Prosthecobacter dejongeii: one gene and its partners. Each later gene encodes a partner of the first gene's protein in a complex. Links are inferred from orthologs where the notes say so. Each region holds a gene or a part of one and is shown on either strand. Other genes may lie near its edges. The genes, in order: nuoB, HNQ64_RS11475 and nuoD.

Region 1 (5,863 bases):
TCGGCTCCTTTCGCAGTGTGAACCCCTACAATCCTTGGCTGGGCATGTGGACGGCGGTCACGCGCCAAGCTCGCAAACTGGACCGTCCCGTGCACCTCGAAAATGCCCTCACACGGGAAGAGGCACTGCGCCTTTACACGACCAACAATGCCTATCTGCTGAAGCTGGAGACAGAGACTGGCTCCATCAAAAAGGGCAGGCTGGCAGATCTGATCCTGGTGGATCGAGATCCGCTCACCTGCCCCCTTGAAGACCTCCCGCAGACGGTCGTTTTGAAAACTTGGTTAGGCGGGAAAGTGGTGTTTGAGAAGTAAGCTCGTAGAGCCTGCTATTATTCCTTCGGTTTCGTGGTCATCGGGAAGTCATCCGTGCGGAAGGGGGTCACAGGGAGACCTTCGACACTGAGGAGGTTGCACACGGGGTTGTTGGCCCAGGCATAACGGACGGCCACTGGCTTGGCTACTTCCGCGGCGGTCACTTCCACTTTGTCACCGCCCACGATTTTGGCGGTGGCCCACACCCACTTCTTGTCTTCGCCACAGATGGCAAAACCTTTGACCTCGCTCACGTCCACGGTGCGCAAGGTGGAGCCGAAGGTGTCCAGAGTGACGATGGCTTTGTTGCCTGCAATGGCCACGGATTTGTATTCGGGGCTGCGGTAGGGCAGCTTGAAGCCGTAGTCCTTCACCAGAGCGTGGCGGGCGAGACGCTCGGCCACGTCACGTTTGTTTTTCGGGTGAATGTCGTTGGCTTCGCCGAGATCAATGATGACGGCCTGGCCACCGTTTTTGATGGCGTTCTGGGTCTTGGTCTGGCTTTCGCGCAGTTCAGCCCAGGCACTGTCGCCAGGGGTGGGTACTTCAGGCATGAAGTCAGCCAACTGCACCCAGTAGAAGGGGAAATCACCCTGTTTCCACTCTTTGCGCCAATGCTCAATCATGAACGGGAAGAGAGAGCCGTATTCATAGGCGCGTCCGGCATTGGACTCGCCCTGGTACCAGATAGCCCCTTTGATGCCATAGCCGATGGTGGGCAGCAGCACGCCGTTGTAGATGTTTCCAGGGCGGGCATTGCCCGTGAGCCAGCTTTGAGGGGAACTGGGCTGGCGAGGAATAGGTTGGCCAGCTTTTTTGGCTTCGTCGGCCTGGGTCTTCCATTTAGCCAGAGCCACTTCGTAATCCTTTTTGGCCTTCTCAGAGTTCATGGCGGCTTCCGTCTTCACGGTGTTTTCCATGAGGCCTTTGAAGCGTGCGTCTTTCTCCAATTCATCACGCCGTACCCAGGCTTCGGCAGCGCTGCCACCCCAGGCGTTGTTGATCAGGCCCACGGGCACATCCAGCATGCGATGCAGGACGCGACCATAGAAATAACCGACCGCGCTGAACGGGCCCACGGTCTGTGGGGAGCACTCTACCCACTGGCCTTTGAAGTCCTGCTGGGGCTCTTGAGTGCCCACTTGTGGCACGGAGATGAGGCGGATGTTCGGGTATTTCGCCGTGGCGATTTCTAGGTCTGCATCCCAGGAGGCGTTCACGCTCCACTGCATGTTGGACTGGCCGGAGCAGATCCACACCTCACCCACGAGGACGTTTTTCAGCTCGCGGGTATTGGTGCCTTTGATGCCGAGGGTGGCAGGCTGCGCATTGGCAGGTACCGCATCCAGCTTCACGGTCCATTTGCCATCCGCGCCTGCTTTGGCGGTCTTGGTCTGGCCTGCAAAGGTCACGGTCACATCCGTGCCGGGCGTATCCCAGCCCCAGATGGGGTTGGCCTGCTTTTGCTGCAGGACCATGTTATCGCCAATGATGGCGGGTAGTTTGATTTCCGCCCGAGCCGAAAAGGCCAAGGCAGCGAGGAGTGAGGTGAGTGCGAGTGTGCGCATGGATGGGATAAGAGAGCGTGTAGTACGTCATCTCCAAGATGAACCCTTCGTCGATCCGAAAATAATGCATAGCCCTATGAAATAGGTTGCTGATGTAAAATTGACGGCTTTCAAAAAGGATGTATAATTGACATCATGACGCGTACGCAAATCCAGCTTCCCGATGAGCTTTATCGCCGGGCCAAAGCTTTGGCAGAGCAGAAAGAGCTTTCTTTAGCCGAGATTGCTAGACGTGGAATTGAGCTGTTTTTAGCTCGGTTCCCACAGCCGATAGCCGAGCCTCAAAAATGGGTTCTGCCCAAGGTATCTGCGGGTCGCGCCCTGGTTCCTCTGGACAAACTTAGAGACATTTCCAGTGAGGAAGAATCCATGCGAGGTCTCGATCAGTCATGATTGCTCTCGACACGAATATTTTGCTACCAGCTGTCAATCCAGACCACCCAGATCATGCGAAGGCGTTTTTGTTTGTGATGGGTTTACAAGATCGTGATGAGGTGGCTATCTCGGAGTTCGTTTTAGTCGAACTCTACGGATTGTTACGAAATCCAGTGGTGCTTCTCAAGCCTTTAGATGCTCCCGAAGCAGTGGCTGTTTGTGAGGCTTTTCGCTGTCACCCGCGATGGCAAATCTTGGGTTTTCCTCCGGACAGTAAGGTGTTTCATGACCTTTATTGGCCGCACCTAAGAATGAAAAATTTTGCGCGACGAAAAGCTTTTGATTTGAGAATCGCGCTGTCGCTCACTCTTCAAGGAGTCACGGAGTTTGCTACCGTGAACTTGAAGGACTTTGAAGGGATGGGCTTTAAGCGCGTCTGGAATCCTCTCGAAGAATAACCAGGGCTGCCAAACACTACTCCACCCGCTTTGCGCGCGGCTCGCGGGCCACGGTGTCTGGGGCACCTGCGCTGGTGACGAAGGGACCGTCTGCCATGGGGGCGATGCCAGTGAAGCCGACTTCGGGCATGTCGCTGGGTTTGCCGGCGAGGGGGAAGTCTTTGCGCAGGGGGAAGTAGGGGTAACCTTCCCACATGAGGATGCGGCGCAGATCGGGATGACCGGCGAATTTGATGCCCATCATGTCCCAGACTTCACGCTCATGCCAGTCGGCCGTGGGCCAGATGTCACTGACGGTGGCGGGTTCTTCTTCATCGGGGATCTGGGCCTTGATGCGCAGGTGCTGGTGATGGCCGTAGCCATACACTTCATAGACCATTTCAAAACGCGGTTCCTGGCCCATGTGATCCAGGCTGGAGATGTCCACGAGGTAATCGAAGTTCAGCTCGTCACGGCAGTATTTGAGCAGCGATTTCACACTGGTCAAGGAAACTTGCAGGGTGTGCTCGCCCCGAAATTCGGTGGTGCTGAGGACGGCATCGCCGAATTTTTCCTTCAGGGCGGTGACCATTTGCGCGGCGTTCATGATGCGATTCGGTGCGGCTTGTTGTCCTTTTGACGATTTTTGACGGGCCTAAAATTAGGACAGCTCGTTGATCAATTCCTGCTTCTGCTCGGAGATGGAGTGCTCGCCTTCGATTTTACGCTGCAAGCGCATCAGACCTTCCATGAGAGCTTCCGGGCGTGGAGGGCAGCCCGAGATGTACACGTCCACTGGGATCAGGTGATCAATGCCCTGAAGCACAGCGTAACTGCGATACATGCCACCGCTGGAGGCACAGGCACCCATGGCGATGCACCACTTGGGCTCCGGCATCTGGTCCCACACGCGTTTCACGGCCAGGGCCATTTTGTAAGTCACTGTGCCTGCGACGATCATCACATCCGCCTGACGGGGGGAAAAGCGCATGACCTCCATGCCAAAGCGGCTGAGGTCATAACGGCTGCAAGCGGAGGCCATCATCTCGATGGCACAGCAGGCGAGGCCCATGGGCATCGGCCAGAGGGAGTTCTTGCGCATCCAGTTGACCGCAGAGTCCAGCTTGGTGACGACGACATTGCCCTCGATTTTGGAATCGTAGGAGGCTTCGGTTTCAGCAGGGGCGACCATGGCGTTGGAAAAAGAGGTTAACGATGGAAGAAATACGCCCCGGCTCCCCCCCCGGCAACCCGTTTGTGAAAGTTTTCACAAGCTCGGGCAGCCCGTGAAGTATCATTTAGAAGGTCTTCAGACCAGGAGGGGTGCTGCTGGTTCCGTTAAATCCAGGTGCGTTAGGGGCACCGCCTGCGGGTTGCTGCACTTGGTAAGTGGCAGCGGGAGCTGAGTAAGAGGGGGTGGTGGGCTGCGGGGTGTAGCCCCCGTAGGCAGGCTGTGGCGAGTAAGATGGAGGTGCCGCAGGCCGTGGGGAGTAAGCGGGCTGCTGGGCATAGCCCCCATACTGTGGCTGGGCTGGGGCGCCGTAGTTTCCTCGAGCCACCGTTTGAGCCGTGACCTCCACCTGACCCATCTGCATGTAGGGGATGCCGATCTGCTGGGCAGCGGCGCTGGAGAGATTGATCACACGTCCCTGATAATAGGGAAAGCGATCATTGACGGTGACATTCACCGTGCGGCCATTGAGCATGTTTTTCACCGTCACCACGGTGCCAAAGGGCAAGGTGGTGTGGGCAGCGGTGTAAGCTTGTGGATAATAGATCTCACCTGAAGAGGTAGGTCGTCCGGTGTATTGGTCTGCGACATAGGAGGCCCAGCCCTGCTCCCTGTGGGCAGGTGGACGTGAGGCGCAACTGACCAGGGCCAGCATGGAGAGACAGAGAAACCAGCGACAAAACATGCAGGCATGGTTTTTACACAAAGAAGTGCGCTTCGTCACTCTTAGAAATTAAGAAAGCTTCGACAATGGGGTCTAGGAGGATGCGGGCGATAAGTTGTCAGCCATGGCCCACTCCGTGTGGGAGATGAAGGCACCCTCCTTCAAAAAACGCTCCACCGCCCGCAGCACCCGGGGCCGCCACATCATGAATGTGTGGTCTGCCTGCGTGACCATGAAATCTGCCTGCCCTGCAACCCAACCCCCCGCGACGGTGACGATGCCATCGGACTCGGGGCCCAAGAGATCACGGAAAAGGGTAATCACAGGCTTATTTCCCATGATGATGCCGGTGCCGGGCGGCACGGCCCCAAGCCTGCGCGGAGTGCTTGTTTCATCCACCCCCAGCTCATGAATGACGGGGCCTAACAAACGACGCAACCAGGGCGACTCCCCCAGTTGCGCAAGCACCTCGCTGCCTTGATTCGGCGGGCCTAACATCACGGTGCGGCCGAGAGGGAAGGACGGGTCTCGGTTCTCTGCCCAGGCCCGGAACAGGATACCGCCCAGAGAGTGCGTGACAAAATGAACGCGCGTGCCCTTGGTCAGTCGCAGTTTAGCTAAAACAGGTTTTAACCATTGATCCACGGCTTTCTGCACTGTGACACGACGGGAGGGGTAGCTCACGCTGATGACCCTGTAACCCGCCCGCCATAACCAGAAACGCAACGCCAGCAGACTGCGAGGCGAACGCCCGAGCCCGTGGATCAAAACCACGATGTCGCGCTGGGTAGGTTTCATAGGGTACTAATGCAGCGAGAACGTCTTTTGGTCAACTTTTGGCTGTGCAGGACAATCGGAGGTGGCCAGGGTCAAGAATCGTCAAACACCCAGCAAGAATGAGCAGCACCGAGGCATTGCTTGAGGAGCTTGTTTTGGAAGATGCTTAAGAGATCATGCCCAACCATCGCGCCATCCAGCTCGTCGCCAGCGGCGACCTCCGACTTTCCGCCAACCAAACCTGCTGGCCTGCCCAGAAGGCCATGGAAGACGCTTTGGCCAAAGCTCTTAAAGCCGAAGGTTATGAGGTCAAACGTGCTCATCCATACGATGCCAAGAAAAAGCACGGCTTCATCGCCAGTCAGCGTGAGGGGATCGAGGTCTTTCGCACGGTGGACCCAGATGCGCCCATCATCGTGGCAGAGGCGGTGTGGCAATATTCGCATCACGTGCTCGCGGGGCTTAGCACGCATCGCGGCCCCATCTTGACCGTGGCG
Region 2 (5,776 bases), on another replicon or contig:
GAAAATATGCACCAGCAAACCAATCGAGGTGACGATCAACATCATTCCACGACTCTGCTGATCAATCAGCGCATCAATGGCGATCTTAAACTTCCCAATGCTGACGAACGGCAAAAGAACGGGATTGGAATCCTGAGAGTGCAGCAAAAGCACACTGATCACAAAGCAAACAGTGGCCGAAGCGACCGACAGAAACACGCTGGCGTTTTTCAGCAGCTTGTGTCCAAGCAAAATGGTCAGTGCCGTAAAAAACGGCAACAGCAACAGCAGAGAGGGGAGTGTGGGGGCGGCGTCCGGGGCGGGCATGGAGCGGGAGATTCTCGGTTGCGCTTAGCCTTGCAGCTTAGTGACGGATTCAGTTTCGACACTCTGCTTCGAACGGTAGAGCGCAACGATGATGGCAAGACCAACGGCCACTTCGGCAGCGGCCACCGTGATGGTGAAAAACACTAGAGACTGAGCGGCATAGTCAGGCAGCCCCTCCGTCACACGGAAACGAGAAAAAGCCACGAGAGTGAGGTTGGCAGCACTCAACATCATCTCGAGACACATGTAGATGATGATGATGTTACGCCGCGCGATGACCCCAGCGAGGCCAAGCGCAAACAGCATCCCGCTGATAATAAGGTAATGATTGAGTGTGATCATCAGGCGTCCTTGACTCCTTTCTCACGCTTGCTCAGCACCACCACGCCAATCGTGCCCACAAGGAGCAACAAACCGACCACCTGGAGGTGAAAGCCGTATTTCTGAAACAAAGTGAGGCCCATCAGTTTGGCATCAGGAAGCACTCCTGCCTTTAGGTCATTAGCAATGGTTGGAATCTTGGCCAACTCGCCTGCTTTCTGAAGCACGAGAGGAGCGTCTTTAATTTTAACAGCTCCGTTGCTAAAACTGCTGCAAACTGTCGCGATCTGAAGCGCCAAAATAACGGCCAAAACAATACCTCCGATGACAGCGGGGAGGTTGGGCTTCTTGCCTTCCTCCGCCTTGATATCCAACAACATAATGATGAAGAGGAAAAGCACCATCACGGCACCTGCGTAAACAAGGATCTGGATGGTTCCGATGAAGTAAGCATCCAAGCTCAAGAAAAGAGCCGCAAGACCAACGAAGCTACCCGCTAAAGACAGAGCACTGGTAACGGGATTTCGCGCCGTGACGACCAACAGGCCAAAGCCTAAGGTCATCGCGCTGAAAAGATAAAAGAGGATAGAAGGCATGGCTCTACTTCAATTCATTCCACTTGTTGACGAGGCCAACGCGCTTGCCGCCGATCTCATAGAGCTTCTTCTTGTTGTGCATCAATTCAGCACGGGATTCACCTGTGATGGCGTAATCTTTACGCAAATAGATGGCCTGTTCAGGACAAACTTCTTCACACATGCCGCAGTAGATGCAGCGAGTCATATCAATATCGAACTCCTTCGGCCGCTTTTCCACTTTGGCCCATGGATCATCGCTGGGGATTTCACCGGGAGTGATACGGATGGCCTTTGGAGGGCAAATGAACTCGCAAAGTTGGCAGCTCACGCAGCGCTCACGTTCCTGTTCATCGGTCACCAAAGCGGGAGCACCCCGGTAGTAGGAAGGCAGATTGGCATCCCATTTTTGCTCAGGGTATTCCATGGTCACCTTTTCCTTGCCGCCTACGATCTCGCGGAATGTTTTAAGGGCGTGCCCGAGCGTAATTTTCAAACCTTTGACGAGCGTGGAGATGAACCATCTCTCATGCCAGGCGAGCTTGGGGCGTTGGACGATAATTGTTGCCATCGGAGGGGGAAATTACTTCGTGAAGCAGGCCATGATCACGGCAGTCAGGATGACATTGGCCAGAGCCAGTTCAAACATGAACAGCCAGCCCAATTTCATAAGTTGGTCAAAGCGGAACCGCGGCAGTGACCAGCGAATGAGGATGAAGAAAAGAATGAAGACGATGACCTTCAAAAAGAAGACGCCAATGTGTAGAAGTCCAAGCCAAAAAGGCGTGGAACCTGCGGAGTAATGAAGCTGAAAGCTGCTCCCGAGCCAGCCAAAGGCAGTATCCAACCCGATCATGTTCCCGACGTATTCAAAGAAGGGCCAGAAAGGAATGCTCCAGCCGCCCAGGAACAAGGTAACGGCCAAACCCGATCCAATGATCATGGCTGCATATTCGCCCAAGAAGAAGAGGGCAAATTTCATGGAGCTGTATTCCGTATGGTAACCTGCAACGAGTTCCGTTTCGCACTCCGCCAGGTCAAAAGGCAAGCGATTGGTCTCAGCAAACATCGCCACCGTGAAAATGCAGAAGGAAATGACCATGGGCACCAGCAGCACCCAGCGTTCAGCCGTCAAACCTTCACCCCAGAAAGGCAGCAGGAGCCAACCGTTCGCGTCTTGGAACGCTGACATCTTAGAGAGATTCAGCTCACCGAACACCATCAAAACAGGAATGATCGAAAGCCCCAGGGACAGTTCATAGGAGATCATCTGCGCCGAGGAGCGAACCCCTCCGAGGAAGGGATACTTCGAGTTCGAGGACCATCCTGCTAGGACGATCCCGTAAACCCCCAAGGACGCGATAGCGAAGGTGAAAAGCGGCCCGACATTCAGGTCAGCAATCACAGACTTCACAGGTGCGGAAAAGCCTGTTCCACCCAATTTTTCAATCATTGGATTGAGGAATGAAAAATCCAATTCGCTCCCAAAAGGCAACACGGCACAAGTCATCAGTGCCGGGACCATTGTCAGCGCTGGAGCCAACCAATAGTAGAAAGTATTGACGGACTTCGGGGTGAAATCTTCTTTGAGAAGAAACTTCAAACCATCTGCCATGGGCTGCACCAGGCCCCCGATCCCAAAGATCTGGATATCCTTCTTGAAGCCAAAAAGCGTCAAGGGGATCCCGGTTCGGTTGGGGCCGACACGGTCCTGGATGATGGCCGAAAATCGCCTCTCCGCATAAACGGAGTAAGCGACCATGGGCAAGATGACCAAAAAGGTCAGGAAAACGATCTTCACCACCGAAGTGATGAGGAAGGCAAAGTCGAAGCTGGCGAGAAGTGCTGCCATGGGGGCGTGTGCATTATCAGGAAGGCTTTACGACGGGCAACCCGAATTTGTGAAAAATTTCACAAGCTCACACTTTTGTGGGCCCTAAGCCCCCTCTTTTGACCCTTTTTTTACCAAATTGAGAGGTTGCCGGACGGGGAAAACCATGCTGCGAGACATCCATCACCCATGGATGTCTTTAGAAAGGAGCAGACTTGGTCTTCGATTTCTGCGTTTTTTGGTTCAAAATGACCAGATGCCACCCTGGATTGAGTATTCTGCCTGTGCTGTATGCGCCATTTCCGGCGTGCTTGCAGCCGAGGGAAAACGCATGGACCTCTTTGGAGCGGTAGTTTTAGCTCTCGTGGCAGCGGTGGGTGGCGGAACGATACGCGATCTGTGCCTGGGTGTACGCCCCGTTTTCTGGATTCAGGCTCCTGACCACATCACGTGGTCTCTTGTAGCTGCGGTGAGCACGTTTGTGCTGGCGGGGTTCATCGAAATACCCAATCGAGCATTGACCTTGGCAGATGCCTTTGGGCTGGCCCTCTTTGGCATTGTCGGTACGGAGAAAGCCCTTCTCCTAGGCTCACCTGCCATCGTAGCAGTCCTCCTGGGCATCGTCACGGGAGTCGCGGGAGGTATCCTCCGGGATGTTTTGCGAAGTGAAATTCCTTGGGTCCTGAGAGCGGAGGTTGAACTTTATGCGACCGCAGTGGGCATAGGGGCCACCATTTTTGTGTTGCTGGAACGATGGCTTCCACCTTCAGAAAGCCATCGCTATATAGCTATGTCGGTGATCTTAATTCTGCGGCTCGCCGCCATGCGCTGGAAACTGCGATTACCCACTTTCCAGACACGACCCAAAAAGTGAAATCTCCCTGTTAAAGCGGCTCGCGCCCAGTGGCCTCTATGAATTGCTGACGCAGGCTCTGGTAGCTGGTTTCCCATTGATCCAGTGAGCGCTGATATTCCACGATTTGCTTTTCTAAAAGGCCGACACGCTGCTGCAAAAGCGCGTCCCCACTCCCCTTCTGCAGATCTGGCCACTGGGCACCCACCAAGGTAGTTTCGGCGCTGCGCGTGTGATGCGGGCTAAAACCAAAGAAGGCCTGATCTGAAAGCCGGGATTCCGTGGCATCCACGCAATTGATCAGAACGACATTTTCATCAATTTCTCCTGTGGCTAAAAACTCCTGAATGGTGGCGACATTGGTCGGCCCATAAAGATACTGATCCGGCATTTGGATCAGCCAATCCATCTGCAATTCCTGGATCATGGGTGCCCGCTGCCAGGTCTGTCGCCCGTCATTGGATAACTTATCCATGGGCGAAATTTTAGCCTCGCTAGCCCAGCCCAAAAGGGTCTCGGTGGTGATGGGGCCGTATTCTTGATTGTCAGCCGCTTTGATGAGATGCCAGGTCGTATCGCTCATGTCTCAGATGTTAGCGAATGCCCCCCAGCCACCGGAAGAAAAAAATGAGAAAACCGATGACCGGGCAGAACGCATGCTAACCTGGGACAAAGGACTCCCGTTTAAGGGCCATCAAAGATCGTCGAGTCCGATATCTGAGGAGGCGTGCCAATCCCCTTCGTATGGGCTAGGCCCAGAGCTTTCCGCTTGCGCGCATCGGCAAAAAAAGCCTTTAGCAAAGCGATGCTGTCATCCGCCAAAACACCGGGCGTGATCTCGCTGCGATGGTTGAGATTGGGAGCTTGCAGCAGATTCCAAAATCCCCCTGCCGCCCCACCTTTGACATCCACACAACCGAAGATGACCCGCCGAATCCGGCAGTGGACAATCGCCCCGGCACACATGGGACAAGGCTCTTTGGTAACGTAGAGATCACACTCCGCTAAACGCCAGTCTTCCATCGCACTCTCCGCCTGAGTCAGAGCCAGCATTTCGGCATGAGCGGTGGCATCTTTCAGCGTTTCCACCTGATTCCAGGCACGACCGATGATCTGCCCTTTGTGAACGATGACCGCGCCAATGGGCACCTCATCCTGACGGGCTGCTTTTTTGGCCAGACGTAGAGCCTCGCGCATGAAGTGCTCATCCGAGACGAGATCAATGGTTTGGGGAAGTTCCAGGCTCATAGCAGTTCCTCGACGAAACGTTGACTGTTGAAGGGCTGAAATTCCTCCACTTTTTCACCCAGGCCGATGTAGCGGGTGGGCACCCCCAGCTCCTGCTGGATGGTCACTAAAATGCCGCCTTTACCACTGCCATCCAGCTTGGTGACGATGACGCCCGTCAGTGGGATGATCTTGTGAAACTCGCGTGCCTGCTGGAGGGCATTGGCCCCCGTGGTGGCATCCACCACCAAAAGAACTTCGTGGGGAGAGGTGCTGTCTTTACGCCCCAGGATGCGGTGGATCTTTTTCAGCTCTTCCATGAGGTTGTGCTTGTTGTGTAAGCGGCCCGCCGTGTCACATAGCAGGAAGTCCGCCTGAGTGCGACTGGCGAGGTCATACGCCTCAAAACAAACAGAGGCGGGATCACCATTTGGCGGCCCTTTCACCATGGGGATGTTTAGGCGCTGAGACCAGACTTCCAGCTGCTCCACGGCGGCTGCGCGGAAAGTATCTGCTGCGGCTAGCACCACCTTTTTTCCGCCTTTATGGAGAAGATGGGCCAGTTTGGCCGTGGAGGTGGTCTTTCCAGTGCCATTCACCCCGATCACCAGGACCACCTTGGGTTTACCGTCCAGAGGCGTCAGTGTCTCAGCCTTTTCAGGC
Region 3 (5,884 bases), on another replicon or contig:
GCTTCATCGGCGCAGGCGTCTCCGGCGGTGAAGAAGGCGCCCGCAAAGGCCCCTCCATCATGCCTGGTGGCCCGGCCAGCACCTGGGAAGTCATGAAGCCCATCTTTGAAAGCATCTCCGCCAAAGTGGACGGCGAGCCTTGCGTGATCCACATCGGCACTGGCGGCGCTGGCCACTACGTGAAGATGATCCACAACGGCATCGAGTATGGCGACATGCAGCTCATCTGCGAAGCCTACAACATCTTCAAAAACGCCGGCTTCACCACGGATGAAATCGCCCAGGTCTTCACCGACTGGAACGACGGCGACATGCAGAGCTACCTCATCCAGATCACCGGCAAGGCCCTGGAACAGAAAGACCCTGAGACGGGCAAGCCGATCGTCGAACTCATCGTGGACAAGGCTGGCCAGAAAGGCACGGGCCAGTGGACCCTGCTGAACGCCGCTGAAAACGCCGTCGTCATCAGCACCATCAATGCCGCTGTGGAGGCCCGCATCCTTTCCTCCAAGAAGAAAGCCCGCGTGGCTGCCAGCAAGGAACTCACCGGCCCGAAGGTGAACATCACCACGGACAAAGCCGAGCTCGTCCAGAAAGTGCACGATGCCCTCTACGCCTCCAAAGTCATCTCCTACGCCCAGGGCCTGGACCTGATCAAGACCATGGGCGAAGCGAAGAACTGGGGCCTCGACCTCGGCCGCATCGCCTCCATCTGGCGCGGCGGTTGCATCATCCGTGCCCGCTTCCTCAACAAGATCACCGACGCGTATCGTGAAAACGCAGAGCTGAGCAACCTCATGCTGGCCCCCTTCTTCAAGGACCTGCTGAGCAAGACGCAGCAGAACTGGCGCGAAGTCGTGGCCCTGGCCACGCTGAACGGCATCCCCGTTCCGGCTTTCTCCGCCTCCCTCGGCTACTACGACAGCTACCGCGCCGAGCGCCTGCCCGCCAACCTGCTGCAGGCCCAGCGCGACTTCTTCGGTGCTCACACCTATGAGCGCACGGACAAGCCTGAAGGTGAGTTCTTCCACACCGAGTGGCCAGAAGTCATCGGCTAACCCCCGAATGAGGACGTGCCGCGGCACCTCCTCGTTTCATTTCCAGGCGACTGAGGGAAACCTCAGTCGCCTTTTTTGTGCGGTGCGCGCCCACACCCGCGCCCCGAAACACCGGGCCTCCACATCCAGAGAGACCTCCGGACCAGCGCCTAACCAACAACACGCATCGGGGGACATTCGACCTTTCTCGCGCCCCTCCAGGGCGCAGCGTGTGTGGACGCGCTCTTGGTTAGGTGACCGGGGGTTTCGCTCGTGCCTCGCTCCACCCCCGGCTAGTCTTCTTTCGCCCCTCCGGGGCGCGGGGAGGGGCTTGGGGAGGTTTAGGATGGGGGAGCGGACGAGGGGGTAAGGTAGGGCGCATTGTCCCAATGCGCAGTGGGGTGGAAGCTAGGGGGCGGACGAGGGCGCTAAATGGGAGTTCCGCGAGGACGCAGAACTCGGCACGCGAGACGCGTGCGCTCCATGGCGGACGAGGCTTGGCTGGGGCGGACGGCATCACTCGGAGAGTGATGAATACTGTACTGGCGGACGGTGCGTGCTGGGGCGGACGCATCACTCGGAGAGTGATGAATACTGTACTGGCGGACGATGCGTGCTGGGGCGGACGGCATCACTCGGAGAGTGATGAATGCTGTACTGCGGACGAGGTCATCCCCCCACCCCGCTGCGCCTGGGGACCGTGTGCCCTACCTTTTCCCCTTGCACCTCCTCGCCCCGGAGGGGCGAAAGAAAAGTAGCCGGGGGTGGAGCGAGGCTTGGCGAGCGGGAACCCCCGGATGGACGAAACCCCCCACAATGTGGCAAGAGGGGCGCCCCGCAGGGGCGCGAGAAACATCCGTCCGCCCCCACGCGCGGCGCACCGTCCCCCTGCGCCTACCTTTTCTCCTACACCTCCCCCCGCCCCCGAGTCCTGCGAACTCCCCAGGGACACCGAAGGGGAGCTTGTGAAATTTTTCACAAATTCGTGTTGCCGCTGTTTGGCCCGCGTAGAATAGTCATCTTTACCCCATTATGCCTGCTGTTACCCGTGAATACGAGTCCCCGGACACCGCCGCCAAGGTGGCGATGCACCTGGACAGTCTCGAAGAGACGACGACCGATCTCGTGGGCGAGAAGCTGGTCCTGAACATGGGGCCCTCCCACCCAGCCACCCACGGGGTGCTGCGGATGATTTTGGAACTGGATGGCGAGACCATCACGAAGGCGGAGCCAGATGTGGGCTACCTGCACCGGGGCGATGAAAAGATCGCCGAAAACATGCATTACAACCAGTTCGTGCCCTACACAGACCGGCTGGACTACCTGGCCCCCCTGGCCAACAACGTGGCTTACGCCCTGGCGGTGGAAAAACTGATGGGCTGGGAAGTGCCGGAGCGTGGCCGTGCGATCCGCGTGATCTGCTGTGAGCTGGCGCGCATTTCCGCCCACCTGCTGGGCGTGGGCGTCTTCGCCATGGACGTGGGCGCGATGACGGTTTTCCTCTACACGTTCACGGAGCGTGAGAAGATCTATAACCTGTGCGAGCAGCTCACCGGCGCACGCTTCACCACCAGCTACACCCGCGTGGGCGGCCAGATCCGCGATCTGCCAGACGGCTTTACCGAGTCGGTCCTGAAGTTCCTTGCCGAGGTGGAGCCCGTCATTGATGAGATTGACAAGCTGCTGACGCGCAACGCCATCTTCATCGCCCGTACGCAGGACATCGGCGTCATCACCAAGGCGGATGCCATCGCCTACGGCCTCTCGGGCCCGAACCTGCGCGGCTCCGGCGTGGAGCATGACCTGCGCAAAACGAACCCTTACCTCGACTACGAGAAGTACGAATTCGATGTGCCCATCGGCACCAAGGGAGATTGTTACGATCGTTACCTCGTCCGCATGGAAGAGATGCGCCAGAGCGTGCGCATCCTGCGTCAGGTGTTTGCGAAGCTGCCCGGCGGCCCCATCAATGTGGCCGATGCCAAAGGCCTGCTGCCAAATAAAGATCGCGTGCTCATGAAGATGGAGGAGCTCATCCACCACTTCATCATCGCCACTCAGGGCATTGATGCGCCTGCGGGTGAGGTGTACTTTGGCGCGGAAAATCCTAAGGGAGAGCTGGGCTTTTACATCCACAGCAAGGGCGGTGGGGTGCCTTACCGCCTGAAGATCCGCAGCCCCTCGTTCGTGAACCTGAGCATCCTTTCCAAAATCATGCCCGGTCACATGCTCAGCGACATTCCTTCCGTGCTGGGCAGCCTCGACTTCGTGATGGGCGAGTGCGACCGCTGAGGCTGCACGCGCTGAATCTAGCAACCTTTTACTACCTGAACTTTTAAGATGGCATTCGCAGTCCCCGCAGAGTTGGAGAGCAAGATGGACGAGGTGATCACGCATTACCCCGTTTCCAAGCGCAGTGCCGTTTTGCCCCTGCTGCACCTGATGCAGGAGCACTACCGGTTCATCAGCGATGACATCGTGAACTGGGTGGCGGCGAAGCTGGGGCTGGAGCCGATCCAGGTGCTGGAGGTGGTGACCTTCTACCCCGGTTTCCGCCAGAGCGCCCCTGGGAAGTACCACATCCGCGTCTGCCGCACGCTTTCCTGCGCCATGACGGGCAGCTATGAGCTGATGGATGCGCTGTGCAAAGAGGCCAAAATTGACCGCAGCCACTGCGATCACCACCACCCCATCGCGGTGAGTGAAGACGGCAAGTACAGCATCGAATTTGCTGAGTGCCTGGCGAGCTGCGGCTTTGGCCCCGTGTGCATGGTGGAAGACGACTTTTTTGAAAAGGTGGAGCCTGCCAAAGCGGCGGAGCTGCTGGCAAAGTACCCTTGATCGGTGGCGTGCCGCCTCGCCAAGGGAAGTGTTGCTTGAGCTCGGCCCCATTCTGGCCCATAGGCGCTGCCCCTCATGCCCGAAAGAATCCCCGTCATTCTGAATCCGGCCGCCCGCAGCACCCAGGCGGCTGCGCGTGAAAAAGCCATCCGCGCACTGACTCCCGCGCCCGAGCTCATCCTCACGGAAGGCCCCGGCCAGGCCACGGAGCTGGCGGAGAAACTGGCCCGTGAAGGCCACCCGCTCATCGTCGCCGCTGGCGGAGATGGCACCATGAATGAGGTGCTGCAGGGCCTGTGCCGCGTGAATGCCGCCCGTCCTGCGGGGGAAAAACACACGGCGCTGGGCGTGCTGCCGGTGGGGACGATGAATGTTTTTTCGCTGGAGCTGGGCCTGCCCAGTGCGGATCTGCCGGCGTGCTGGGCGCAGATTTCCCAGGGCCGTTTCCGGGAGCTGGACCTGTGGATGGCGAATGACCAGTACTTTGTGCAACTGGCGGGCGTGGGGTTCGATGCCGAGATCATCCAGGAGACCTCCTGGGAGAGCAAAAAACGCTTTGGCCCGCTGAGTTACGTCATGTCTGCCATGCAGGTGCTGACGCGGCAGCCGCCCGTGCTTTCCGTCCACATCGAGGGGCGGCCCTCGCTGCATGGCTCGGTGGTGCTGGTGGGCGCGGGCAGGCATTACGGCGGCCCGGTGCCGGTGTTTCGCCAGGCGTCGAATCAGGACGGGCTGCTGGATGTGCTGGTGTTTCGCGGCCTGGGCGGCTGGGAATTTGCGCAGATGCTGCGGGCGATTTTGGTGGATGGGTATGAGCCTGCGGAGGACATTGATTACCTGCAACTGCGCGAGTTCACCGTGACCTCCACCCCCGCCGCGCCGCTGGAGGTGGATGGCGAGCTGGCCAGCATCGGCACCCCCGTGGTGTTTCAGGCCGCACCGTTCAAGGTGCAGGTGGCGGTGTGAGGCGGGCAGGCCCGACAACCCCAGAAAAGGTGGGTGTGGGGTGAATGTGGCGTGATGGCCGGGGTACCGTTTTTTTGATAGGATTCACAGGATTTTCAGGATTCACAGGAAAGGCCGTTAGGGGGGGGCAGGTTTGGGGCCGGGTAGGGTCGTCCCGCCCCGCATCCGGGACGGTCTAGGAAAAGGCCTAACGGGAAGTGTGGATGAATGGAGCGAACGAGAGCGGGGGAGGTGCCCGTGCGGGACCGTTCCCGATAGGCCCATCCGCCTTTGAAGAAAGGACACACCGCAAGAGATAGGAACACCGCAGAGAAGAGTTTTTCAGAAGGGTTTTCTCTGCGGTGTTCTTACCTCTGCGGTGTTTCAGGCCTGGGGGCGCGCTGGGGAGTGGAATGGGTAGATGGTGGGGGCGAACGGGGGCGGGGGAGGATTTCGTGCGCGTTGGGGGAGTTAGGCGAATAGGCTATTCGCGCTCCGGTCGGGGGTGTGAGGGGGCGTGAGGAGGTGAGGGGTGGGCGTGTGGGTCCGAGTGCGCTTCTCGCGCCCCTCCAGGGCGCGGGGGTGATGGCGCGTTTTTGGTTAGGCGGGGGTCCGGGGGTTCTCGGTGCTGCGCACCTTCACCCCCGGCTATTGTTCTTTCGCCCCTCCAGGGCGGGGGGAGTGTGCAAGGGGGCGGACGATGCGTGCTAGGGCGGACGCATCACTCGGAGAGTGATGGATACTGTACTGCGGACGGGGGCTGATTGAGGGCGAATGAAGGTGGTTTGGTCTTTTGTTCACGGAGGCGAAAAGACGTCCCCCCTCGCCCCGCTTGCGGGGAGCAGGGCCAGGGGTGAGGGGCGGTGGGATGGTCTCGGGGGTCGAGGTCGGAGGTGTCGTTTGAGGGAAAAGGGTGCCTTTTGCGGACGAGGTTTTTCGTGCTGCGACCACCCCTCACCTGGGCCTCATCCCCGCAAGCGGGGAGAGGGAGAGTCTTTTGGAAGCTCGGGATGGAGGTGGCGGACGGGGTTTCTCGCGCCCCTCCAGGGCGCTCATTTTGC

The links.
Region 2: the proteins of nuoB (region 1) and HNQ64_RS11475 are in contact, whole or in part, in a crystal structure (PDB 6I1P), measured with the Thermus thermophilus proteins. The link is inferred for Prosthecobacter dejongeii from one-to-one orthologs. Residues at the interface, in WP_096411117.1 of Thermus thermophilus: Ala56, Arg57, Asn58, Asp59, Arg62, Phe63, Ala110, Ser113, Ser114, Gly115, Gly116, Met117, Asn119, Gln125, Asn126, Asp134, Val135, Tyr136, Val137, Pro138, Gly139, Cys140, Arg143, Glu145, Ala146, Ile148, Tyr149, Ala150, Met152, Gln153; in WP_096411123.1 of Thermus thermophilus: Val22, Thr23, Val24, Pro25, Tyr26, Pro27, Val31, Ala32, Leu33, Phe37, Pro64, Ala65, Asn94, Met95, Leu96, Arg97, Cys98, Ile99, Phe100, Phe119, Glu120, Met121, Ala122, Asp123, Tyr124, Glu125, Tyr126, Asp128, Leu129, Lys144.
Region 3: the proteins of nuoB (region 1) and nuoD are in contact, whole or in part, in a cryo-EM structure (PDB 6KHJ), measured with the Thermosynechococcus vestitus proteins. The link is inferred for Prosthecobacter dejongeii from one-to-one orthologs. Residues at the interface, in WP_011056552.1 of Thermosynechococcus vestitus: Leu46, Met47, Tyr48, Thr50, Ala51, Cys52, Phe54, Ile55, Glu56, Ala58, Ala59, Ile61, Gly62, Ser63, Arg64, Phe65, Asn76, Pro78, Thr89, Thr91, Lys93, Met94, Ala97, Leu101, Met123, Phe124, Ser126, Asp127, Ser128, Tyr129; in WP_011057128.1 of Thermosynechococcus vestitus: Pro17, His18, His19, Pro20, Ser21, Met22, Val25, Arg27, Met29, Thr31, Ile38, Asp39, Cys40, Glu41, Pro42, Val43, Ile44, Gly45, Tyr46, Leu47, His48, Arg49, Gly50, Met51, Lys53, Ile54, Asn57, Arg58, Pro65, Tyr66.

Annotation. Positions count from the first base shown.
Region 1 is NZ_JACHIF010000001.1:1,154,254-1,160,116, forward strand. The notes cover bases 2,122-5,021. They hold nuoB (NADH-quinone oxidoreductase subunit NuoB), read right to left. Parts: upstream 3,887-5,021; coding sequence 3,356-3,886; downstream 2,122-3,355. Other genes in these bases: HNQ64_RS04580 (antitoxin), read left to right, coding at 2,122-2,275; HNQ64_RS04585 (PIN domain-containing protein), read left to right, coding at 2,272-2,715; HNQ64_RS04590 (NADH-quinone oxidoreductase subunit C), read right to left, coding at 2,732-3,301; HNQ64_RS04600 (septal ring lytic transglycosylase RlpA family protein), read right to left, coding at 3,993-4,610; HNQ64_RS04605 (alpha/beta fold hydrolase), read right to left, coding at 4,683-5,021. Also shown: HNQ64_RS04570 (amidohydrolase), read left to right, coding at 1-314; HNQ64_RS04575 (sialate O-acetylesterase), read right to left, coding at 332-1,882; more of HNQ64_RS04580, read left to right, coding at 2,018-2,121; more of HNQ64_RS04605, read right to left, coding at 5,022-5,387; HNQ64_RS04610 (L-fucose/L-arabinose isomerase family protein), read left to right, coding at 5,543-5,863. UniProt on the Escherichia coli protein: NDH-1 shuttles electrons from NADH, via FMN and iron-sulfur (Fe-S) centers, to quinones in the respiratory chain. The immediate electron acceptor for the enzyme in this species is ubiquinone.
Region 2 is NZ_JACHIF010000004.1:219,281-225,056, reverse strand. What follows is about bases 1-2,813. They hold HNQ64_RS11475 (NuoI/complex I 23 kDa subunit family protein), read right to left. Parts: upstream 1,774-2,813; coding sequence 1,228-1,773; downstream 1-1,227. Other genes in these bases: HNQ64_RS11470 (complex I subunit 1/NuoH family protein), read right to left, coding at 1,786-2,813; HNQ64_RS11480 (NADH-quinone oxidoreductase subunit J family protein), read right to left, coding at 648-1,223; nuoK (NADH-quinone oxidoreductase subunit NuoK), read right to left, coding at 331-648; nuoL (NADH-quinone oxidoreductase subunit L), read right to left, coding at 1-306. Also shown: more of HNQ64_RS11470, read right to left, coding at 2,814-3,054; HNQ64_RS11465 (trimeric intracellular cation channel family protein), read left to right, coding at 3,290-3,907; HNQ64_RS11460 (hypothetical protein), read right to left, coding at 3,918-4,469; tRNA adenosine(34) deaminase TadA, read right to left, coding at 4,571-5,134; signal recognition particle-docking protein FtsY, read right to left, coding at 5,131-5,776. UniProt on the Escherichia coli protein: NDH-1 shuttles electrons from NADH, via FMN and iron-sulfur (Fe-S) centers, to quinones in the respiratory chain. The immediate electron acceptor for the enzyme in this species is believed to be ubiquinone.
Region 3 is NZ_JACHIF010000005.1:425,608-431,491, forward strand. The notes cover bases 1,279-4,199. They hold nuoD (NADH dehydrogenase (quinone) subunit D), read left to right. Parts: upstream 1,279-2,069; coding sequence 2,070-3,329; downstream 3,330-4,199. Other genes in these bases: HNQ64_RS14280 (NADH-quinone oxidoreductase subunit NuoE family protein), read left to right, coding at 3,378-3,878; HNQ64_RS14285 (diacylglycerol/lipid kinase family protein), read left to right, coding at 3,954-4,199. Outside these bases: gnd (decarboxylating NADP(+)-dependent phosphogluconate dehydrogenase), read left to right, coding at 1-1,058; more of HNQ64_RS14285, read left to right, coding at 4,200-4,844.